4 regions of the Halomonas sp. 3A7M genome follow, and region 4 is predicted to be linked to each of the others. Evidence: predicted binding sites of a transcription regulator. Region 4 holds the regulator's gene; each other region holds the start of a gene.
The links. The regulator sigma-54, encoded in region 4, starts transcription at its own class of promoters, with help from an activator protein. The targets are predictions, from matches to a motif close to TGGCACNNNNNTTGCTNT.

Region 1 (4,737 bases), on a different contig from region 4:
GTTGAATATTACGAGACGCTCTTCGCCGAAATGCTCGAAACGGATGCATGGCGCGAAGCAAGCGACCAGCTGGGCTGGATTGATGCCTACCAGGATAGCGACGCCTTCGCTACCTTCCTGGATGAGCAACAAGAGCAGTTTAGCAGCGTGTTGACCGACCTGGGGCTGATGCGCCAGTAAGCGCTCGTCCCAAAGGCTCCCCCGGTGGCAGCGTGCCACCGGGATCTTCCGTCTGATACCGCAAGGGTCTTGCTGTTCAGCAATGACGTCTTCGGAGAGCTTTCCCATGACTCGATTCAATACCAACCAATGGCTAGCGCTTGTGTTGGCGTTAGTGGCGGCTGCCTATCTGGCAATGGCCTGGCAAATCCCCAACTTTCCGCTGCCCCGCCCAGTGGATTCTGACCTATTTCCAAAAGTGTTAGGTGTTTCTCTGCTATTGCTGTCGGCGTGCTTGTTTTTTGAGCGTCCGGGCCCTATTGCGGGTGCCGATCAGATTGATCAAGCCGAAACCCAGGGGCCGCTACTGCTAACGCCTTGGGCGCGGGTGATCGTCACCGCCATCGCCATTGCGGCCTACGCGTTCCTGCTTGTGCCGTTAGGCTTTGTGCTGGCTTCAACGCTGCTGTGTGTTGGCCTAACCGCTTACTACGGCTACCGCCGCCATGGGGTCAATCTGGCAACATCGCTTGGGGTGGTGTTAGCGCTGTATTTGACCATGACGCGGGTAATGGATGTTTACCTACCCACTGGCGTGCTGCCGTTTTAACCAGGCCGCGCTTGCCCACTGTTAGCGGGTTTAAAAGAGAGACACTCCCATGGATGCCTTTAACAATCTAATGTACGGCTTTGGCATCGCGCTTGAGCCTATCAATATCGCTTACGTCTTTGCCGGTGTCTTTGCTGGCACCATTATCGGCATGTTGCCCGGCCTTGGGCCGATCAGCGCGTTGGCGCTGATGATCCCGATTACCTTCGCTATGGAGCCCTCTTCAGGGCTGATCTTGATGGCCGGGGTGTATTACGGCGCTATTTTTGGCGGCTCCACCTCGTCTATTTTGCTGAACGCCCCCGGTGTGGCGGGAACGGTTGCGACCTCTTTTGACGGCTATCCGATGGCCAAGCAAGGGTTGGCAGGTAAGGCGCTGGCGATTGCCGCTTACTCCTCCTTTGTTGGCGGTACCATCTCCGTTGTTTTCTTGATGTTAATTGCGCCGCTGCTCTCCAAAGTCGCGGTAAGTTTTGGCCCTGCTGAATACTTCGCGTTGATGGTGCTGGGCTTAACCGCGGTTGTGTCGCTATCCGATAAGTCGCTGGTTAAAGGCTTAATTGCCGCTGTTATCGGGGTGATGATCTCGATTGTCGGGATTGATATGCAAACCGGCACCGAGCGCTTTACCTTTGGCTCTATTCACCTGCTCGACGGTATCGACTTTCTGGTCGTCGCGCTGGGTATCTTCGCGTTAGCCGAAGTGTTCTACATGTTGCTGCGCGGAGGTGGTGGTAAAGAAGCGCCACGTAACGCGATCGGGTCGTTGAAATTGTCCCGCAGTGAAGTCAAGCAGATAGCAGGCCCTGTTAGCCGCAGTTCAGTATTGGGCTTCTTTACCGGTGTACTGCCGGGCGCCGGCGCGACCATCGGCTCGTTTCTTGGCTATAGCATGGAAAAACGCATTGCCAAAGACGGCGATACCTTTGGTAAAGGCAACATCAAAGGCGTTGCTGCGCCAGAAGCGGCAAATAATGCGGCGTGCACCGGTTCGTTTGTACCGCTGTTAACCTTGGGGGTGCCGGGGTCTGGCACCACCGCCGTACTGCTTGGCGCACTGTTGGTGATGGGCGTTAATCCTGGCCCGATGATGCTTGAACAGCGTCCTGATGTGTTCTGGGGCGTGGTCGCCAGTATGTATATCGGCAATATCTTCCTACTGGTGCTTAACCTGCCGCTGATTCCGCTGATCGCCAAGATTCTCGATCTGCCCAAGCCATTGTTGCTGTCACTGATTTTGATCTTCTGCATGATCGGTGTGTACGGTATGAGCTTCAGCGTGTTCGACTTATTACTGCTGCTTGGTTTTGGCTTGGTTGGTTTGGGAATGCGCTTGTTCGGCTTCCCTGCCGCGCCGCTGATTCTGGCGCTCATTCTTGGCAACATCATGGAAGAGTCCATGCGTCGCGCGCTGCAGATCTCCGGTGGGGATTGGACGACCTTTATCGACAAGCCGATTTCACTGTCGTTACTGGTCATCGCTGTGCTATCGCTTGGTTTACCGCTGCTGAAAAAGCGCCGCACTAAGCGTTTGAACACTGCTGAATAGAGCACCGGCAGGCGTGTAAAGCGTCCTAGGGTTTCCTAGGGCGCTTTTTTTATGCAAGCAATGGGGCGGGATTAATCGCCGTATGCAACGCAAAGCGCACTATTGGTGCGAGGTGTCGTTGTGGTGCATAAACAGCGTGCATTTTTTGGATGTTGGCGCGCCACGGTAGTGCGGTCGGTGAAAACGGGACTACTTTTTCTATAACTAACTTTTTGATTTTAATATTTTTAGTGTTTCTTTTTGTCGTGTGGCGCAAACCTTGCAAAAGCTAGGAGCTAGTGGATGCACCAAGCCCCGTAATAATTGTTCCCGCGTTACATAACGGGAGTCCTTGGCCGCGAAGCTCAAATAACGAGCCCCGTCATAAGGGGCGCAAGGAGGTTCAAGTGACCACATTGCAGCGCAAGACACACCCTCGTACCGTTGGCCGTTTCGCTACTGCCTTAATGGCCGCCGCCGTTATGGGGGCCAGTACACAGGCCATTGCCCAGGATGATGATCCAATCAAGGTCGGTATCCTTCACTCACTCTCCGGCACCATGGCGATCAGTGAGACGGTGCTTAAAGATACCGTTGAGATGCTTATTGAACAGCAAAACGACGCGGGTGGCTTGCTGGGTCGCCAGCTTGAAGCAGTGGTTGTCGACCCTGCCTCTAACTGGCCGCTATTTGCTGAGCGTGCAAGAGAGCTATTGGCGCAAGAAGAGGTCGACGTGATCTTCGGCAACTGGACCTCCGTTTCCCGTAAGGCAGTACTACCGGTAGTGGAAGAGCTTAACGGCCTGTTGTTCTACCCGGTGCAGTATGAAGGTGAGGAGTCCTCGGAAAACGTCTTTTATACCGGTGCCGCCCCCAATCAGCAGGCGATTCCTGCGGTTGAGTATCTGATTAACGAAGTCGGCATCGAACGCTTTGCGCTGGTCGGCACCGACTACGTCTATCCGCGCACCACCAACCGTATTCTCGAAGCGTTCCTCAAAGATGAGCATGGCATCGCTGATGAGGACATCATGATCAACTACACGCCGTTCGGCCATTCAGACTGGCAGAATATCGTGTCAGAAATACGCCGCTTTGGTGAAGAGGGTAAACCCACGGCGGTTATCTCGACGATTAACGGCGATGCCAATGTGCCGTTTTACACCGAACTTTCTAACCAAGGCATCGATGCTGCCGATATTCCGGTCATCGCCTTCTCTGTGGGCGAGCAAGAGCTCACCGGCATCGATACGGGGCCGCTAGTCGGCCACTTGGCGGCCTGGAACTACTTTATGAGCGTCGATACTGATGACAACTACGACTTTATCGACGCCTGGATCGACTACACCGGCGACGAAGAGGCCGTCACTAACGACCCCATGGAAGCGCACTACATTGGCTTCAACATGTGGGCCGAAGCGGTGCGTAAAGCAGGCACTACCGACGTGGATGCGGTGAAAGACGCGATTATCGGTGTTGCCGTGCCTAACCTTTCCGGTGGCTATGCGGCGATGATGCCCAACCATCACATCACTAAACCGGTACTGATTGGTGAAGTTCAAGACAATGGCCAGTTCGATATTGTCTGGCAAACGCCTTCTACCGTAGCGGGCGATGCCTGGTCTGACTACCTGCCTGGCTCACGTGATTTGATTGCCGATTGGCGCAAGCCCATGGAGTGCGGCAACTTCAACGTGGTGAACGGCTCGTGTGGTGGCAGCACCGCAGCAGAAGAAGCCGAAGCGGCTCTCGCTGAGTAAGTAAAGCGATATATAGCAGGGAAATGACCGCTGTTAACGCTGTGGTGTAAGGACAGGTTGAAGCGAGGGGCTTTCGCCATGGCCGGAAAATGCTCCTGGCTATTCCGGCATTTCCGCCATCCATGGCGGTCAGATGGCGAAAGTAGCGCCCATGGATGGGTTCACAGCGCCCTCGCGGAAACTTGTTCTTGGCACCGTTATCTTCAGTTCCCCCCTTTTTGTTAACCAAAGGAAGAACCCCATGAGGCGTTTCTTTTCCTTAGGGTTGCTGTGTCTGCTGTTGTTAAGCGTCACAGTCACCGCCCAGGCACAAACAAGCGCCACCGTTGAGGCTGATGACGCAGCGGCGCTTGAGCTACTAAACGCGCTGGACGTGCGTTCCTATTCCGCCAAAGGCGAAGCGATCAACGCTATTTTGCAAAGCGATGATGAGCGCGCGCGTGATTGGCTGCAGTCCTTGTTGGACGGTCGCTTGCAGCGCACTGACGACGGTCGTTTTGTGGTGGTGCTCGACAATCAAGGTCGCGATTGGCCAGTTGCAGATGCGCTGACCAATGAACCGCTGGGGGAGATGTCCCGCCGCGACCTGGATCGTATAGGCATTAATAACAATCTACGCAATCAGCTACGCAGCGCTATTGCCGTAGTGGACTTGTATTCGCCAAACGTTGAGCGCCGGC
Region 2 (4,737 bases), on a different contig from region 4:
TGACAAAGTCGATAATCGTCGTGGTGCCACCCGCCATAGCAGCGGCGGTGCCGGTGTAGAAATCTTCGCTAGCCACTGCGCCCATAAATGGCATTTGCATATGGGTATGAGGGTCAATGCCACCGGGCATTACTAACTGATTGCTGGCATCAATGATGTCGCAGTTGTCGGGGAGGTCCAGGTCGGTGCCGATGGCGTGGATTTTTCCGTCGACGCACAGAACGTCGGCGCGGTAAGTATCGGCATGGGTGACGACGGTGCCGCCTTTGATCAATAAACTCATCATGCAGTCCTCGTATGATTCATCAACAGGGCTACTCACCATCAGTGAGGCGGGTGTATGCATCGGGGCGACGATCACGGAAGAACTGCCAGTTATTGCGCACCTCGCGCACCATGTCTAAATCAATTTCATGCACTAGTAGCTCGTCTTCCGTTTCGCTGGCCTGGGCTTCGATTTTGCCGCGGGGGTTGACGATGTAGCTGGAGCCGTAGAAGTTGCCAATATTCCAGGGTGCTTCTGTGCCCACGCGGTTGATAGCGGCAATGAAGCAACCGTTAGCCGCAGCGGAAGCCGGCTGCTCAAGCTCCCATAGGTACTGGGAAAGCCCTGCCACGGTAGCGGAGGGGTTGAAGATCACCTCAGCACCGTTGAGTGCCAACGCACGCCAGCCCTCGGGGAAATGGCGGTCATAGCAGATATAAACACCAATTTTGCCGTAGGCAGTGTCGAAGACCGGCCAGTTTGATTTGCCTGGCTTGAAGAAGAATTTCTCCCAAAAACCGGCCACTTGAGGAATATGAGTTTTATGATATTTGCCGAGGTAGCTGCCGTCGGCATCAAACACGGCGGCGGTGTTGTAGTAAACGCCGGTCTCTGTCTCTTCATACACGGGCACGATAATTACCATGCGGTGTTCGGCAGCCAGTTTTTGCATCATCTGACACGTGGGACCTTCTGGAACCCGCTCTGCGGCGGCATACCATTTGCCATCTTGGCTTGGGCAGAAGTACGGCTGGTTAAAGACTTCTTGAAAACACAGTACTTGCACACCCTGTTCGGCGGCCTGCTGAATCATCGGTAGGTGCGCTTCGTTCATCGCATCGCGGATCGCCGCAGGGTCTAAATCAGTGCTGGTTTTGAGACCCATTTGAATTAAGCCAATTTTCATTTTCTGCATAGAACAGCCCTCTCAAGTCATACGCGCCAACCGCATGCGTACGCATGTCGGTACGTTACTGGTCAAGTAACAAGTTTGTGGTTACGTGGCGTGCAGCGGCGTCTTACTGTGCCTTTTTCGCTTAGCCTTGCTTGTGAAACGTGCTTTGAAAATAGCGTAATACAAGCGAGGGTAAGCGAGCGTCTTATTGTTGTTTATAAAGTTGTCATGTTTGACAGCTTTTTGAACATAGTCCTTTATGAGGTGTTGTTTCAAGTGTTTTTTAATAATTTTACTTGATTGATTTAACTCTTTGATTTTTTAATGTTTTTATTATTTTTAGTGATGTTTTTGCTAAGTTTGTGAAGTGTTGTTCGATATTGGTGATGTTTTGTTTTTTATTTAAAAACATATGCTTGTGTTATTTTATTTTGGGTGTTGATGTTTTTTTTGCATCTTTTTGGTGCGGATTTTTTTTAAATAGCTACGCTTATTAATGGCTTTTAATAGCTGGAAGGCGAATAACAACAATCACGCTAAAGGTATGTGTATGCCTGCCTGATAAGTCAGCTTTTTGATCAATAGGTTAGTGTTTGTGCTTTTGTTTTAGGCACGCTTATTGCTCTTAAAAGACAGACACCGTGAATATAATGGGCAACAGCACTGCTGAGGAGACTATATGACTGGCTCAACATCCCGAATGGTGGACAGAGAGGGGTTAATTGAACTCGACGTAGGCAAAGACGTAGGTGATAGCCCTCGTTTCAATAAAGATATTGCACCCACTCAGGCGAGTGAGCGCACTTGGAGCAAATGGAACATTGCGGCACTTTGGGTGGGGATGTCGATTTGTGTGCCGACCTACACGTTGGGTGGTGTGTTAACCGCCTACTTTGGCCTGAGTGTGGGGGAGGCGCTTTTTGCCATTTTTCTAGCCAACGTGATTGTCCTGATTCCGCTCACTCTAAATGCCTTTCCTGGCACTAAATTTGGTATTCCCTTTCCAGTTGTGCTGCGATCATCGTTCGGTATTTTAGGTTCTAATGTGCCTTGTTTGGTGCGGGCTCTCGTAGGCTGCGGCTGGTTTGGCATTCAAACGATGTTTGGTGGTTTGGCTATTCACCTTCTGTTATCCGAACTGGTCCCCGCTTGGGCTGCGCTGGGTGGGGTAGGTGAAGTGATTGGCTTTTTTGTCTTCGGCGCAATGAATCTTCTTGTGGTCATTCGTGGGGCTGAGTCGATCAAGTGGCTGGAAACCCTAGCGGCGCCATTGCTGCTTGCTGTGGGGGTTGGATTAATGATGTGGGCATGGCCGCACATGTCGATGACTGAGTTATTAGCGCAACCGCCTTCGCGCCCAGAAGGAGCGTCGGTATATGGCTACTTCTTTGCAGGGTTAACCGCGATGGTGGGGTTTTGGGCGACGTTGTCGCTGAACATTCCTGATTTCAGCCGGTTTGCCAAAAGCCAAAAAGATCAAATTGTTGGCCAAGTGATTGGGCTACCGCTGACAATGTTCTTCTTTGCAGCGTTGGGCGTTGTATTAACGGCGGCGTCTGAGTCGCTAGTGGGCCAGACGGTTGCTGACCCAGTACGTTTGATTGGCTATATCGAAAGCCCTTTCTGGGTAGTGCTTGCCATGTTGCTAATCATTATTGCCACGATTTCCACCAATACCGCTTCGAATATTGTTTCTCCCACGAATGACTTCCAGAATATTGCCCCAAAACTGATTAACCAAACCCGCGGTGTGCTTATGACCGGAGCGGTGGGTGTTTTATTGATGGGCTACGATCTTTTGCAGAAAGCGGGTCTCATTGCTCAAGGGGTGTCTCTTGAACAGATGTATTCAAACTGGCTGCTGGGATACTCCAGCTTGCTTGGCCCCATCGCAGGCATCATGGCAGTGGACTATTTCCTAATTAAAAAGCAGCGTTTAGATGTGCCTAGCTTATATATGGATAACCGTGCTTATCCTGCGGTTAATGTGGCGGGTTTTATCGCGTTCGGCGTGCCGGTGGCTCTGACACTAATCTCGCTGTTAACCGGCACCATGAACTGGTTCTATGACTATGGCTGGTTTACCGGCTCTGCGCTTGGCGCGATTGTTTATTACGCCGCAAGCCACGTTTTAACATCATCTTCTCAGGTAGGGCCCGCACCACACATGGCCAGCGAGACGGCAAAGCTGCCATAAACTCGTTATAAGTAAACGTCGTTAATAATCAAAGCTCGGCTAAGTGCCGAGCTTTGATTATTTTGTGCTTGGCATAACCAGGTGAGCTATTTTGCGCCTTTCACAAATCCTAAAAATGCATCGACCACCCGGTTGGGTCGGCGATCATGGCGAGTGATTAGAACAAACGGAATCTGATAATGCTGAGTACCCGGCTGAAGGGCGCGCATCTTATTGGCATTAACCCATTGGGCGGCAACATGTTCTGGAAGAAAACCGATAAACCGTCCAGTGAGAATCAAAAACGCAGCGCCCTCCCGATCAGAGGCAGACGCTTGTAAATTTAACGCATCATGTGCTTTACGCGCATCGCTAGGGAGTGGGTAGCGAGGCGTTATCGCTGGATAAGCGGCAATTTGTTCAGCTGTGAATGCTTCATCAGTTTCATCAAACAAGGGGTGGCCAGCTGCGCAGTAAAGAAACGAAGGCTCTTCGTACAACAGTTGTGTTTCCAAGCTGGAGGGTAAGTTAACCGCAGGCACTACGCCGACATGCAAGTGGCCATCCATTACGCTTCGAATAACGGCATCTGAAGGCTCCATGTGGATATTAACCGTGACTTCATGGTTTGGCGCTGTCAGCTCGGCGAGCGCATGGGTAACATGCATGGCAGGCAAGGTGACCAAGTTGTCGGTGATACCGATATTCAGTTCGCCCTTGATGGTATGATGTAATGCGTTTACATCGCTTTTAAAGGCTTCGAGCGCGGTCAGTAGCGTCAAACCTGCTTGGTAAATTTCTGTGCCTTCTTCGGTTAAACTAAAGCCACCTCGGCCACGCTGGCATAGCGAAAAGCCTAGCCTGCCTTCTAAATCATTCATGTGCTGGCTAATGGCTGAGCGACTGATGCCTAAAGCGATTTCCGCAGCGGTGAAACCACCGCATTCCACGACCGTTTTAAAAATACGCACCAAGCGTACTTCGTAGTCACTCATTTGGCCTAACGATGCCATGGCAGCCTCTTATTAAGTAAAATAACGACTTTTATGAGCTTTTTTGCTGAAAATAGATATACATCAAAAACAAGCCGCGCCACTATTTAGAACCGCTTACGAGGAGCCGCTGTGGTCTATCTTTCACCGTTCTTTTTATACTGTATCAGGTGTGCTCTGGGATATTTGAATAAGGCCTACATATAATGCTGCTACCTCGCAGTGATCGGGTAACTAACAAAAGCCAGGTAATGCCTGGCTTTCGGCGCCAAAAGCAGCGCGTTATTACGCTCTATGTTCTGTCGTTATGTATGATGATTGCGCTGTTTGGCTGGTTGCTCAAAGGCCAATATCACCAAGAAGTCAATGCGGCTGAATCCCGTGTGATTGCCCGTGCGAATGTGGTGTC
Region 3 (4,737 bases), on a different contig from region 4:
GAGCCTGAGTTCTTCATTTTCGACGAAGTCCATTGGAAATCTGACATTCAGGGTTCCATGTACAAAATCACCTCTGATGAAGGTGCTTGGGCGACCAGTAATCAGGTAGAAGGTGGCAACTTGGGGCACCGCCCGCGCGTTAAAGGCGGCTACTTCCCGGTTCCCCCGGTTGATAGTTTCCATGACATGCGTGGTGCAATGTGTAACACCCTGGAAGCGATTGGCCAGACCGTTGAGGTTCACCACCACGAGGTTGCTAACGCGGGTCAGAACGAAATCGGCGTTAAATTCAACACGCTGGTGAAGAAAGCTGACGAAGTTCAGGAAATGAAATACGTGATCCACAACGTGGCTCACGCTTACGGCAAAACTGCTACGTTCATGCCGAAGCCGCTGGTAGGCGACAACGGGTCTGGTATGCACGTACACCAGTCGTTCTGGAAAGATGGCCAGAACCAGTTCGCGGGTGACGAGTACGCTGGGCTTTCCGAAATGGCGCTTTACTACATTGGCGGTGTGATCAAACACGCTCGTGCTCTGAACGCCTTCACGAACGCGTCTACTAACTCGTACAAGCGTTTGGTGCCAGGCTTTGAAGCGCCGGTTATGTTGGCTTATAGCGCTCGTAACCGTTCTGCCTCTATCCGTATTCCGTATACCGCCAGCCCGAAAGGTAAGCGTGTTGAAACACGTTTCCCTGACCCGACTGCTAACCCCTACCTGGCGTTCGCGGCGCTGCTGATGGCGGGTATCGACGGTATTAAGAATAAGATTCATCCTGGCGATGCCATGGATAAGAACTTGTACGACCTGCCGCCAGAAGAAGGTAAGTCAGTACCGACCGTTGCCAACAGCCTGGACCAAGCGTTGGAAGCACTCGATGCAGACCGCGCGTTCTTGACCGAAGGTGGCGTGTTTACTGATGATATGATCGATGCATACATCGACCTCAAGATGGAAGAAGTGGAGCGCATTCGCATGACCACTCACCCGATTGAGTTCGATATGTACTACAGCTGTTAAGAGCGATTGCTAAGCACAGCAGCTAGTATCACTCCCTCGGGTGTGACTGGCCTAAAACCCCGCTTCGGCGGGGTTTTTTTATACCACTGAATAGTGAGACGAAGAGGTCTGTTTGCAAGGGGAGAACGCTGTCTGCGGCGCCGCACTGATGCGGTGAGTATTTTTATTGATGATGAGTCATGCGCACTATAATGGTGCAATAAGTGACAGGCTGACCGCTCGGACTGCGCTATAACGGCTCGCTACATCCCCGCCCCCTGCTCATTAGCCGTGCAAGTGGCCAATTGGCGCGCTTTTTGCAGTTTCTCTTTCATACGCTCGATAACGCTATTTTTTACAGCGACGCTTCAGGATACGCCATGTACCAGCGCTTACTTGAACACCTCACCACTGCAGTCTTACTGCTAGACGGTGAACTCCGTGTTCGTTGGATGAACCCGGCAGCGGAAGCGTTGCTAGCGGTGAGTTTTAGCCGTGTGCAGGGCATTAGTTTAGACACTCTGTTAGGGGGCGATGAGAGTATTGATGATGTCCTCGCTAAAGCGCGGGATGCCTTTCATCCCTATACCCAACGCGAAGCACGCATTACGCCGCTGAACAGCGAGCCATTAACGGTGGACTACACCGTGACCCCGCTTTCAGCCGATGAACTATTACTCGAAGTAGAGCCCCGTGATCGGCTAATGCAGATTTCCCGGGAAGAAGCGCTGACCACCCGGCAAGAGACCATCAAAGTGTTGGCGCGGGGCTTGGCTCATGAAGTTAAAAATCCCTTAGGCGGGATTCGTGGTGCTGCCCAATTATTGGAGCGCGATCTGGATGATCCTGCACTGCGTGAATTCACCCATATTATTGTGGAAGAGGTGGATCGGCTGCGAGATTTGGTCGACTCCATGTTGGGCCCCAATCGCATCGTCAAACATGAGCCGGTCAATATCCATAAGGTGTTAGAGCGGGTGCGAGCGCTGCTGATTGCCGAGCATCCGCATATTGAGATCCGTCGTGATTATGACCCGAGTTTGCCGGATCTTTCTGGCGATGAATCTCAAATGATTCAAGCGGTGTTGAATGTGGCACGTAACGCGGTACAGGCCATGAGTGATGCAGCAACGCCTTCGCCGGAACTTATGCTGCGCACCCGCGCACGCCGCCAATTTACGCTGGGGGCTGAACGCCATCGTTTAGTCAGTGAAGTGGGGGTTATTGATAATGGCCCTGGCATACCTGAAACGTTACGTGAAACGCTTTTCTATCCCATGGTTTCTGGGCGCGCTGAAGGTAGCGGCCTAGGGCTATCAATTGCTCAATCGATTTTGCACCAACATCAAGGATTGATCGAATGCGACTCACGCCCAGGGCATACCGAATTTCGTTTACTGATTCCATTGGTTGTTAATTTCACCGGAGAAGCGTCATGACTGAGGCGACACAAACCGATGTAGCACGAGTGGTTATTGTCGATGATGACCGCGCCATCCGTTGGGTATTAGAGCGGGCCTTAGCGCAGCCAGACCTGGATATAGAGTGTATTGAACGCGCCGATACCGCGCTGGAGCGACTGTTAGAAAATCCACCGGATGTGCTGGTGACTGACATTCGTATGCCCGGCATTGATGGGCTGGATTTAATGTCCCGGGTGCGTGATGCACACCCTGACCTGCCGGTGATTGTGATGACCGCGCATTCGGATCTCGACAGTGCCGTGGCGTCTTACCAAGGGGGCGCCTTTGAATACCTGCCGAAACCCTTTGATGTGGACGAAGCGCTGGCGCTGGTGCGCCGTGCGGTCGCTCATGCAAGAGAGCGCCAGCGCCCGGTCAGCGTACCGGAAGGGTTGAGTGCTGAGATTATTGGTGAAGCGCCCGCTATGCAGGAAGTGTTTCGCGCCATCGGGCGGCTTTCCCACTCCCACATCACGGTGTTAATTAACGGTGAGTCTGGCACCGGTAAAGAGCGTGTTGCTCAGGCGCTCCATCAACATAGCCCGCGAGCAGGCAAGCCGTTTATAGCGCTGAATATGGCGGCAATTCCCCGGGACTTGATTGAGTCCGAACTATTCGGCCATGAGAAGGGCGCGTTTACAGGGGCAGCGCAACAGCGCCAAGGTCGCTTTGAACAGGCTAACGGCGGAACGCTGTTTCTTGATGAAATTGGTGACATGCCCGCTGAAACGCAAACGCGCTTGCTGCGTGTGTTAGCGGATGGTGAATTCTATCGCGTGGGTGGCCATACGCCTGTAAAAGTTGATGTACGTATTATTGCCGCGACCCATCAGAATCTAGAATCGTTAGTTGACGATGGGCGGTTTCGCGAGGACTTGTTCCACCGCTTAAACGTGATTCGCGTTCATCTGCCGCGCCTTTCCGAACGTCGGGAAGATATTCCGCGTTTAACGCGTCATTTCTTAGCGGAAGCTGCCAAAGAGCTGACCACCGATATCAAGGTGTTAACGCCCGAAGCAGAAGCGCATCTTACCCGTTTGCCGTGGCCGGGTAATGTTCGTCAATTAGAAAATATTTGCCGTTGGCTAACGGTCATGGCTTCCGGCCGCGAAATTCTCATTGAGGACTTGCCCCCAGAACTGCTCTCGGTCAGCGCTTCTGAAGGTAGTGTTTATGGCGATTGGCGTTCCGCGTTCAGGGATTGGGCTGACCACGCCCTGGCAGAAGGCCATACCCATCTGCTGGAAGAAGCCGTGCCGGATTTTGAACGTATTCTGATTGAAACGGCGCTGAAACATACCGGTGGGCGCAAAGGGGAAGCTGCCGAATTGCTCGGCTGGGGGCGCAATACTCTTACTCGTAAATTGAAAACGCTGCTGCCTGCGCTGGCAGATGATGCCTAACCGCCCCTTCTTTTAACAAATAACCTGTTAGCGACCAATCTATTCGCAACCCATCTGTCAGCGGTTACTCCGCCGCTGGCAGTACAAAAACAGCATCTGCTAATGCAGAGTCGGGTGACTCGCAGGTTTCTGTTGACCAGGGCAGTAAGCTGAAGGTGTGATCTACCCCCAGCCCATCAAGTTGGTGGGGCACACCATCTTGGTAAATTACATGGCCTAAACCCATTAAGCCAACGGCCAATTTACCCTCCAAGGCGGCGTTAGTCAGCCCTTCGGCCATCGCGACATCCCAGCTAAGCTGGGCCTGTAAAAAGCGTCTTAGCATAGCGGGGTCGTCGTCACCCATTGCATGCTGGTCAAATACCTCTTTTAAGCGCATTTCATAGCCAGCGCTTGGCGGTAACGGTGCAGGTATATGGTGTCGCTGGTCGGCAGGCACGCTGCTGAAGCCGTCACGAGCTAAGCGCTGACGCAGCTCGGGCGTAATGTTGAGGGCGATCAGAGGAATCTGTTGAACACGCGCGAAATGGAGAATGGGTAAGTAAAGATCAGCATCAAACCCCCAGTTCTCCTCCCAGCCGGACTGTTCCAGCAGCGCTTCTTCGGATAACAAGCCCGCAACCCAATCATCGAGTGCGGGTTGCGCTTCCCGGGGCAGCATTTCTAACCCGATGACCATATCGTCACGCAGCGCGTAAAGCCCCGCTAGGGTGTACAACTGCCAGCGGTGGTGGTCAACGGCATCATGCTGCTCGCCCAATAGGACAACCTGGTGCTGTATTGCTTGGGCTAAAACAGCGCTGTTAGCAACGACATGTTGCGATTGCCACCACTGGCCAGGAAGAGGGCGGCTGGCATGAGCCGCTAAA
Region 4 (4,737 bases):
CGCTAATTGGGGGCGTGCCCCTTGCTCACGAAGCTCATCCACCAGGGAGCCGAGTAGCATGGCGGGCAAGTTATCGATGGCACAATAGCCAAGATCTTCTAACGCTTGTAAGGCGATAGATTTACCGGACCCTGAACGGCCGCTAATGATCACCAATTGCATAGAGTTTCTCTTGGCATGCCAATAAAAATGGAGGTAAACGTAGGCAGTGTCTAGCGGTGGACTATTTAAGTAACAGGTTGTTCACGAATTTTTGCTGTTATAAGGTCCAATAGCTCACGTTGGCTAGCCGTTCTACGAAGCTGCTGACGTGTGTCAACGCTGTTCATGATAGACGCCACTTGCCCTAATAAGGCTAAGTGCGTGTCGTCCGCCTCTTCGGGTACTAAAAGTACGAAAACAAGGTCGACGGGATCGCCATCAATAGCATCGAAATCTACAGGCTCGGCTAACTTTAAAAAACCAGCGATAGGCGAGCTGCAGTGAGGGCTACGGGCGTGAGGAATGGCAACGCCGTTGCCTATTCCAGTGCTACCCAAACGCTCACGACCAATCAGGCGGCTGAAGACTTCTTGGCTATCTAGGCTTGGCGTGTTTTGCGCAATAAAGGTGCTGAAAAATTCCAGCACCCTTTTTTTGCTGCCCCCGGGGACGTCATACAGCACGCGCTCCGGGGGAAGTATGGTTTCCAACGTCATTGAGTTAACGCACGCCAGCGCCTTGGGCGCGAGCTTGTGCTTTTTCCTTGTGTTTAACGAGTTGACGGTCAATTTTGTCCGCTAGTGCATCAATCGCAGCATACATATCATTGTCTAATGCTTCTGCGTGTAGATCGGCACCTGCAGCATGCAGGGTGCAGGCAGCTTGCTGACGCTCCTTTTCAACAGATAAGGTCACTTGTACGGTGGTGATATTGTCATAATGGCGCTCAACGCGTTCCAGCTTCTCATTTACATAGTCACGCAAGGCGTCAGTCAGATCTACGTGATGACCAGTGATATTTACTTGCATTGACGTGCTCCTTATCCATCGGACTGTTCTTCGATTGTAACCCTTTTTGCGCTATTGCAAAGCCCCTAGACAGACTTTGTCTCGTTAGCACTGTTTTATTAGCGTAAACGGCGGCGCTCGCTTGAAGAGGGAATACCCATTGATTCACGATATTTGGCCACCGTTCGCCTTGCTACATTAATGCCACCCTCTTCCAATAGCGCCACGAGGCGGCTGTCTGAGAGCGGTTTGCCGGGCGGTTCATCTTGCACCAGTTTTTTGATTCGAGCCCGGATGGCGGTGCTGGAGTGACTGTCGCCGCCGTCCTGGCCACTTACTTGGCTGGAAAAGAAGTATTTGAGTTCGAACACACCGCGCGGGGTATGGATATATTTCTGGGTGGTGACCCTGGAAATAGTAGATTCATGCATTTCAACGGCGTCTGCGATATCGGCTAAGATCAGCGGTTTCATGGCTTCTTCACCGTGTTCCAGAAAGCCTATCTGGCGAGCTATGATTTCTCGGCCCACCCGCAGTAGCGTATCATTTCGACTTGAAAGGCTCTTGATGAGCCAGCGCGCTTCCTGGAGATGCTCTTTTAAAAATTGGTTATCTTGGCTCTTGTCAGCCCGTTTGATGAGGCTTGCGTAGTCAGGTTGAATGCGCAAGCGCGGCAGTGCCTCTGGGTTTAGCTCCAGGTGCCATCCTTCGTGGTCATGGCGGACGACTAAATCTGGCGTTACGTAGCTGTCATCTGTGTCGCCAAAGGCGCTCCCGGGGCGAGGGTCCAGGCTGCGGATCAAGCGGATTACGTCATCAAGCTGCTCATCATCTAGACTTAACCGCCGCTTTAGCAAACGCACATCATCTTTACCGAGCGCTTCAAGAAATTGACGCACTAAGCGCTTGGCAGGCATCAGCAGCGGTGTATCTTCGGGTAGTGAGGCGAGCTGCAGCATTAAGCACTCCCGCAGGTCGCGAGCAAATACACCGGTGGGCTCAAACTGTTGAAGGCGCAGCAAGGTTGTTTCAACTTCACGCTGGCTAAGGCCTTCATGCCCTTGGGCTTTAAGTCCTTCGCGAATGTCATTGAGAGGTTGAGTTAGGTAGCCGTTGGCATCCAGTGCATCGATGAGGCTTTCAGCAATGGCATGGTCGCGTGGTGAAAAATCTGTCATGGCGAGTTGCCAAAGTAAGTGGCCATGCAAACTTTGACCAGCGGCTTGACGCTCAAAGTCAGGCCCCTCGCTGCTGGCACCATGGCTACCTAGGTCTTGATAAGTGTCTGACCAGTCACTGTCAGTTGAGAGTTCGTTAGGAATGCTTTCGGACCATTCAACTTCCTGGGGTTCACTAACGGCCTGTTCGCCGAACTCATCTTCCTGCTCAAGCATTGGATTGGCATCAAGTGCTTGCTGAATTTCTTGACGGAGGTCCAGCGTTGATAGCTGTAACAGGGCGATGGCCTGCTGCAGCTGAGGTGTCATGGTCAGCTGTGTACCGATACGCAATTGAAGAGAAGCTTTCATGACCATCTGAGAACCACTCGTTAATCAGAAAGCTCCACCCTAGTGCGAGTTATGGCTTGGTGCAAGTGCAATAACTATGCCACCACTACTATTTTTTTTGCAGGTGGCTGTTTACAGGCGGAAATCAGCCCCCAAATAAACGTCTCTTACCCGCTGGTTGTTGAGAATTTCCTGAGGGGGGCCACTGGCGATGATATGACCGTCACCTACAATGTAGGCAATATCGCAAATATCTAGTGTTTCCCTGACGTTATGATCAGTGATTAGTACGCCGATATGGCGTTTTTTGAGGGCTCGAATGATCGTTTTAATATCACCCACTGAGATCGGGTCAACGCCGGCAAACGGCTCATCAAGCAGAATAAAGGCAGGCTCTGTCGCGAGGGAGCGTGCGATCTCAACACGTCTACGCTCTCCGCCCGAAAGACTCATGCCGAAGTTGTCACGAATGTGCGTGATGTGAAAATCTTCCAGTAGCGACTCAAGGCGCTGCTCCCGGGCGCTACGATCGAGTTCTTTACGAGTTTCCAGGATTGCCATTATGTTGTCGGCGACAGAAAGTTTGCGAAAAATAGAGGCTTCCTGAGGCAAGTAGCCAATACCTGCCATTGCACGTTCGTGCATGGGGGCATGGGTTAAATCAAGCTCGTCAATGCCAACCTTTCCCGCATCAGACTTTACCAAGCCGACAATCATATAAAACGATGTCGTTTTGCCAGCGCCATTGGGGCCTAGTAGCCCTACCACGCTGCCTTGAGATATCTCTAGGTTAATATCCTTAACGACACGGCGGCGTTTATAGCTTTTGGCTAGGTGGCGAGCATAAAGGGTTTTTATCGGCGCTGATTCTGAGGCTGTGGTTTGAGGTGCAGGCTCTGCGTTATTTGTCGCCACTGGACACTCCTATTGTTCCGGCTGAAGAGTCATGCGGATACGTTGTGGTTCACTACCACTAACATCAGAACGCGCCTGAACCACACCTTGGTCGATAAAATACTCTAAGCGTCCACCTTCAAAGCGATCTGCTTGCTGGGTCAGTTCCGCTTGGTCAATGAGCTCTACCCGACGCTCGGCAACATGATAAATAATGCGCTTTGCCCAGCCTTCCATTGGGCTAGCTTGGTCTTCGAGCTGGTTGCGTATATAGGCTCGTCCACCGGTTGCAACGGCGCGCGATAGCTCGCCAGCATCGTTGCGCTGAATCTCAACGCGATCTCCACGCAGTTGCATATTGCCCTGCCGAATATCGACGTTGCCTGAATACACAGCAGTGCCTGCGCGTTGATCGAGATCTAAACGGTCAGCCTCTACTTCTACGGGGGCTTGGCTTTGTGCCATGACCGGTAGCGCTGCCGCTGAAATGGGTAGCGCAATGACGAAGAGTGCCGTGCGAATAAGAGCGTTCATCGCGACTCCTACTGAGAACGAGTGGCAGGCGGGTGAACGCCGCGCACGTTATTGGTTAAGCGGATCTGGCTATCATCCAGCCATACATCCATGCGTGAAGCGCCAATGCGCTGGGGCGGTTGCTGAAGTATGGTTTCGGCATCGCTCCAAGCATGACGGGTGGTGCCATCATAATGTAATAACTCTGTATTCAGCTGCCAGCCCTCGTCGGGTGCAAGTAATTGGGCTGAGCCAGCTAGTGTGAGCACCTGCGTGTCAGTATTTAGGGTGCCGGTCTCCGCCGTCGCTAGCCATTGACGCTCTTCGCTATCGAATAGTGTCGCCCTGGGGGAGAAGACATCTGTCATCGCCGTTTGAGGGGTATGGACTAAGCGTGGCGTCGTCAGCGACTGCTGGATGGCACCGGTGTCACCAAACAGAGTGATTTCTGCATTCTCTAATACATGGCCGGGCTCTTGAGCGCGAGCCTCAGCGTCGATTGATTGGTCTTGAGGGCCGCGTGGATCCAACCATACCAGTATGCCACCTAAGGCAAGCACCATGATGGTTATCCAAATGCGTTTTTTAACCCAAAAGCGCATTACGATTGGCCGTGTAGGTACGTATCTAAAACAGCATCCCAATGGCCTTGAGACATCAATAAGGTGTCGCAGATTTCACGTACAGCGCCGTGGCCACCAAGCCGATCGGTGATCCAGTCAGCGTGGGTATGCATATAATCAGGAGCATTAGGGACGGTGATGCCTACGCCAGAACGTTTCATTGGAGCAAGGTCTGGTAGGTCGTCACCACAATAAGCAACCTGCTCAAG

Region 1: urtA (urea ABC transporter substrate-binding protein) is a predicted target of sigma-54. The motif match lies at 2,567-2,584, and genes of this name have one in related genera.
Region 2: INT19_RS05610 (NCS1 family nucleobase:cation symporter-1) is a predicted target of sigma-54. The motif match lies at 1,769-1,786, and genes of this name have one in related genera.
Region 3: glnL (nitrogen regulation protein NR(II)) is a predicted target of sigma-54. The motif match lies at 1,309-1,326, and genes of this name have one in related genera.

Annotation. Positions count from the first base shown of each region.
Region 1 covers NZ_JABUZD010000038.1:31,833-36,569, reverse strand. The annotation lists gene INT19_RS03040 (Bug family tripartite tricarboxylate transporter substrate binding protein) at 1-180, shown strand, start outside; gene INT19_RS03035 (tripartite tricarboxylate transporter TctB family protein) at 287-769, shown strand; gene INT19_RS03030 (tripartite tricarboxylate transporter permease) at 819-2,318, shown strand; gene urtA (urea ABC transporter substrate-binding protein) at 2,705-4,057, shown strand; gene urtB (urea ABC transporter permease subunit UrtB) at 4,299-4,737, shown strand, end outside.
Region 2 covers NZ_JABUZD010000066.1:32,285-37,021, forward strand. The annotation lists gene hydA (dihydropyrimidinase) at 1-283, opposite strand, end outside; gene INT19_RS05605 (nitrilase-related carbon-nitrogen hydrolase) at 315-1,181, opposite strand; gene INT19_RS05610 (NCS1 family nucleobase:cation symporter-1) at 1,840-3,357, shown strand; gene INT19_RS05615 (LysR family transcriptional regulator) at 3,444-4,349, opposite strand; gene INT19_RS05620 (bifunctional diguanylate cyclase/phosphodiesterase) at 4,535-4,737, shown strand, end outside.
Region 3 covers NZ_JABUZD010000155.1:21,092-25,828, reverse strand. The annotation lists gene glnA (glutamate--ammonia ligase) at 1-1,023, shown strand, start outside; gene glnL (nitrogen regulation protein NR(II)) at 1,383-2,441, shown strand; gene glnG (nitrogen regulation protein NR(I)) at 2,438-3,868, shown strand; gene INT19_RS13705 (ChaN family lipoprotein) at 3,933-4,737, opposite strand, start outside.
Region 4 covers NZ_JABUZD010000162.1:129,211-133,947, forward strand. The annotation lists gene rapZ (RNase adapter RapZ) at 1-162, opposite strand, end outside; gene INT19_RS14455 (PTS sugar transporter subunit IIA) at 228-698, opposite strand; gene hpf (ribosome hibernation-promoting factor, HPF/YfiA family) at 703-1,011, opposite strand; gene INT19_RS14465 (RNA polymerase factor sigma-54) at 1,110-2,525, opposite strand; gene lptB (LPS export ABC transporter ATP-binding protein) at 2,631-3,356, opposite strand; gene lptA (lipopolysaccharide transport periplasmic protein LptA) at 3,423-3,926, opposite strand; gene lptC (LPS export ABC transporter periplasmic protein LptC) at 3,935-4,507, opposite strand; gene INT19_RS14485 (KdsC family phosphatase) at 4,507-4,737, opposite strand, start outside.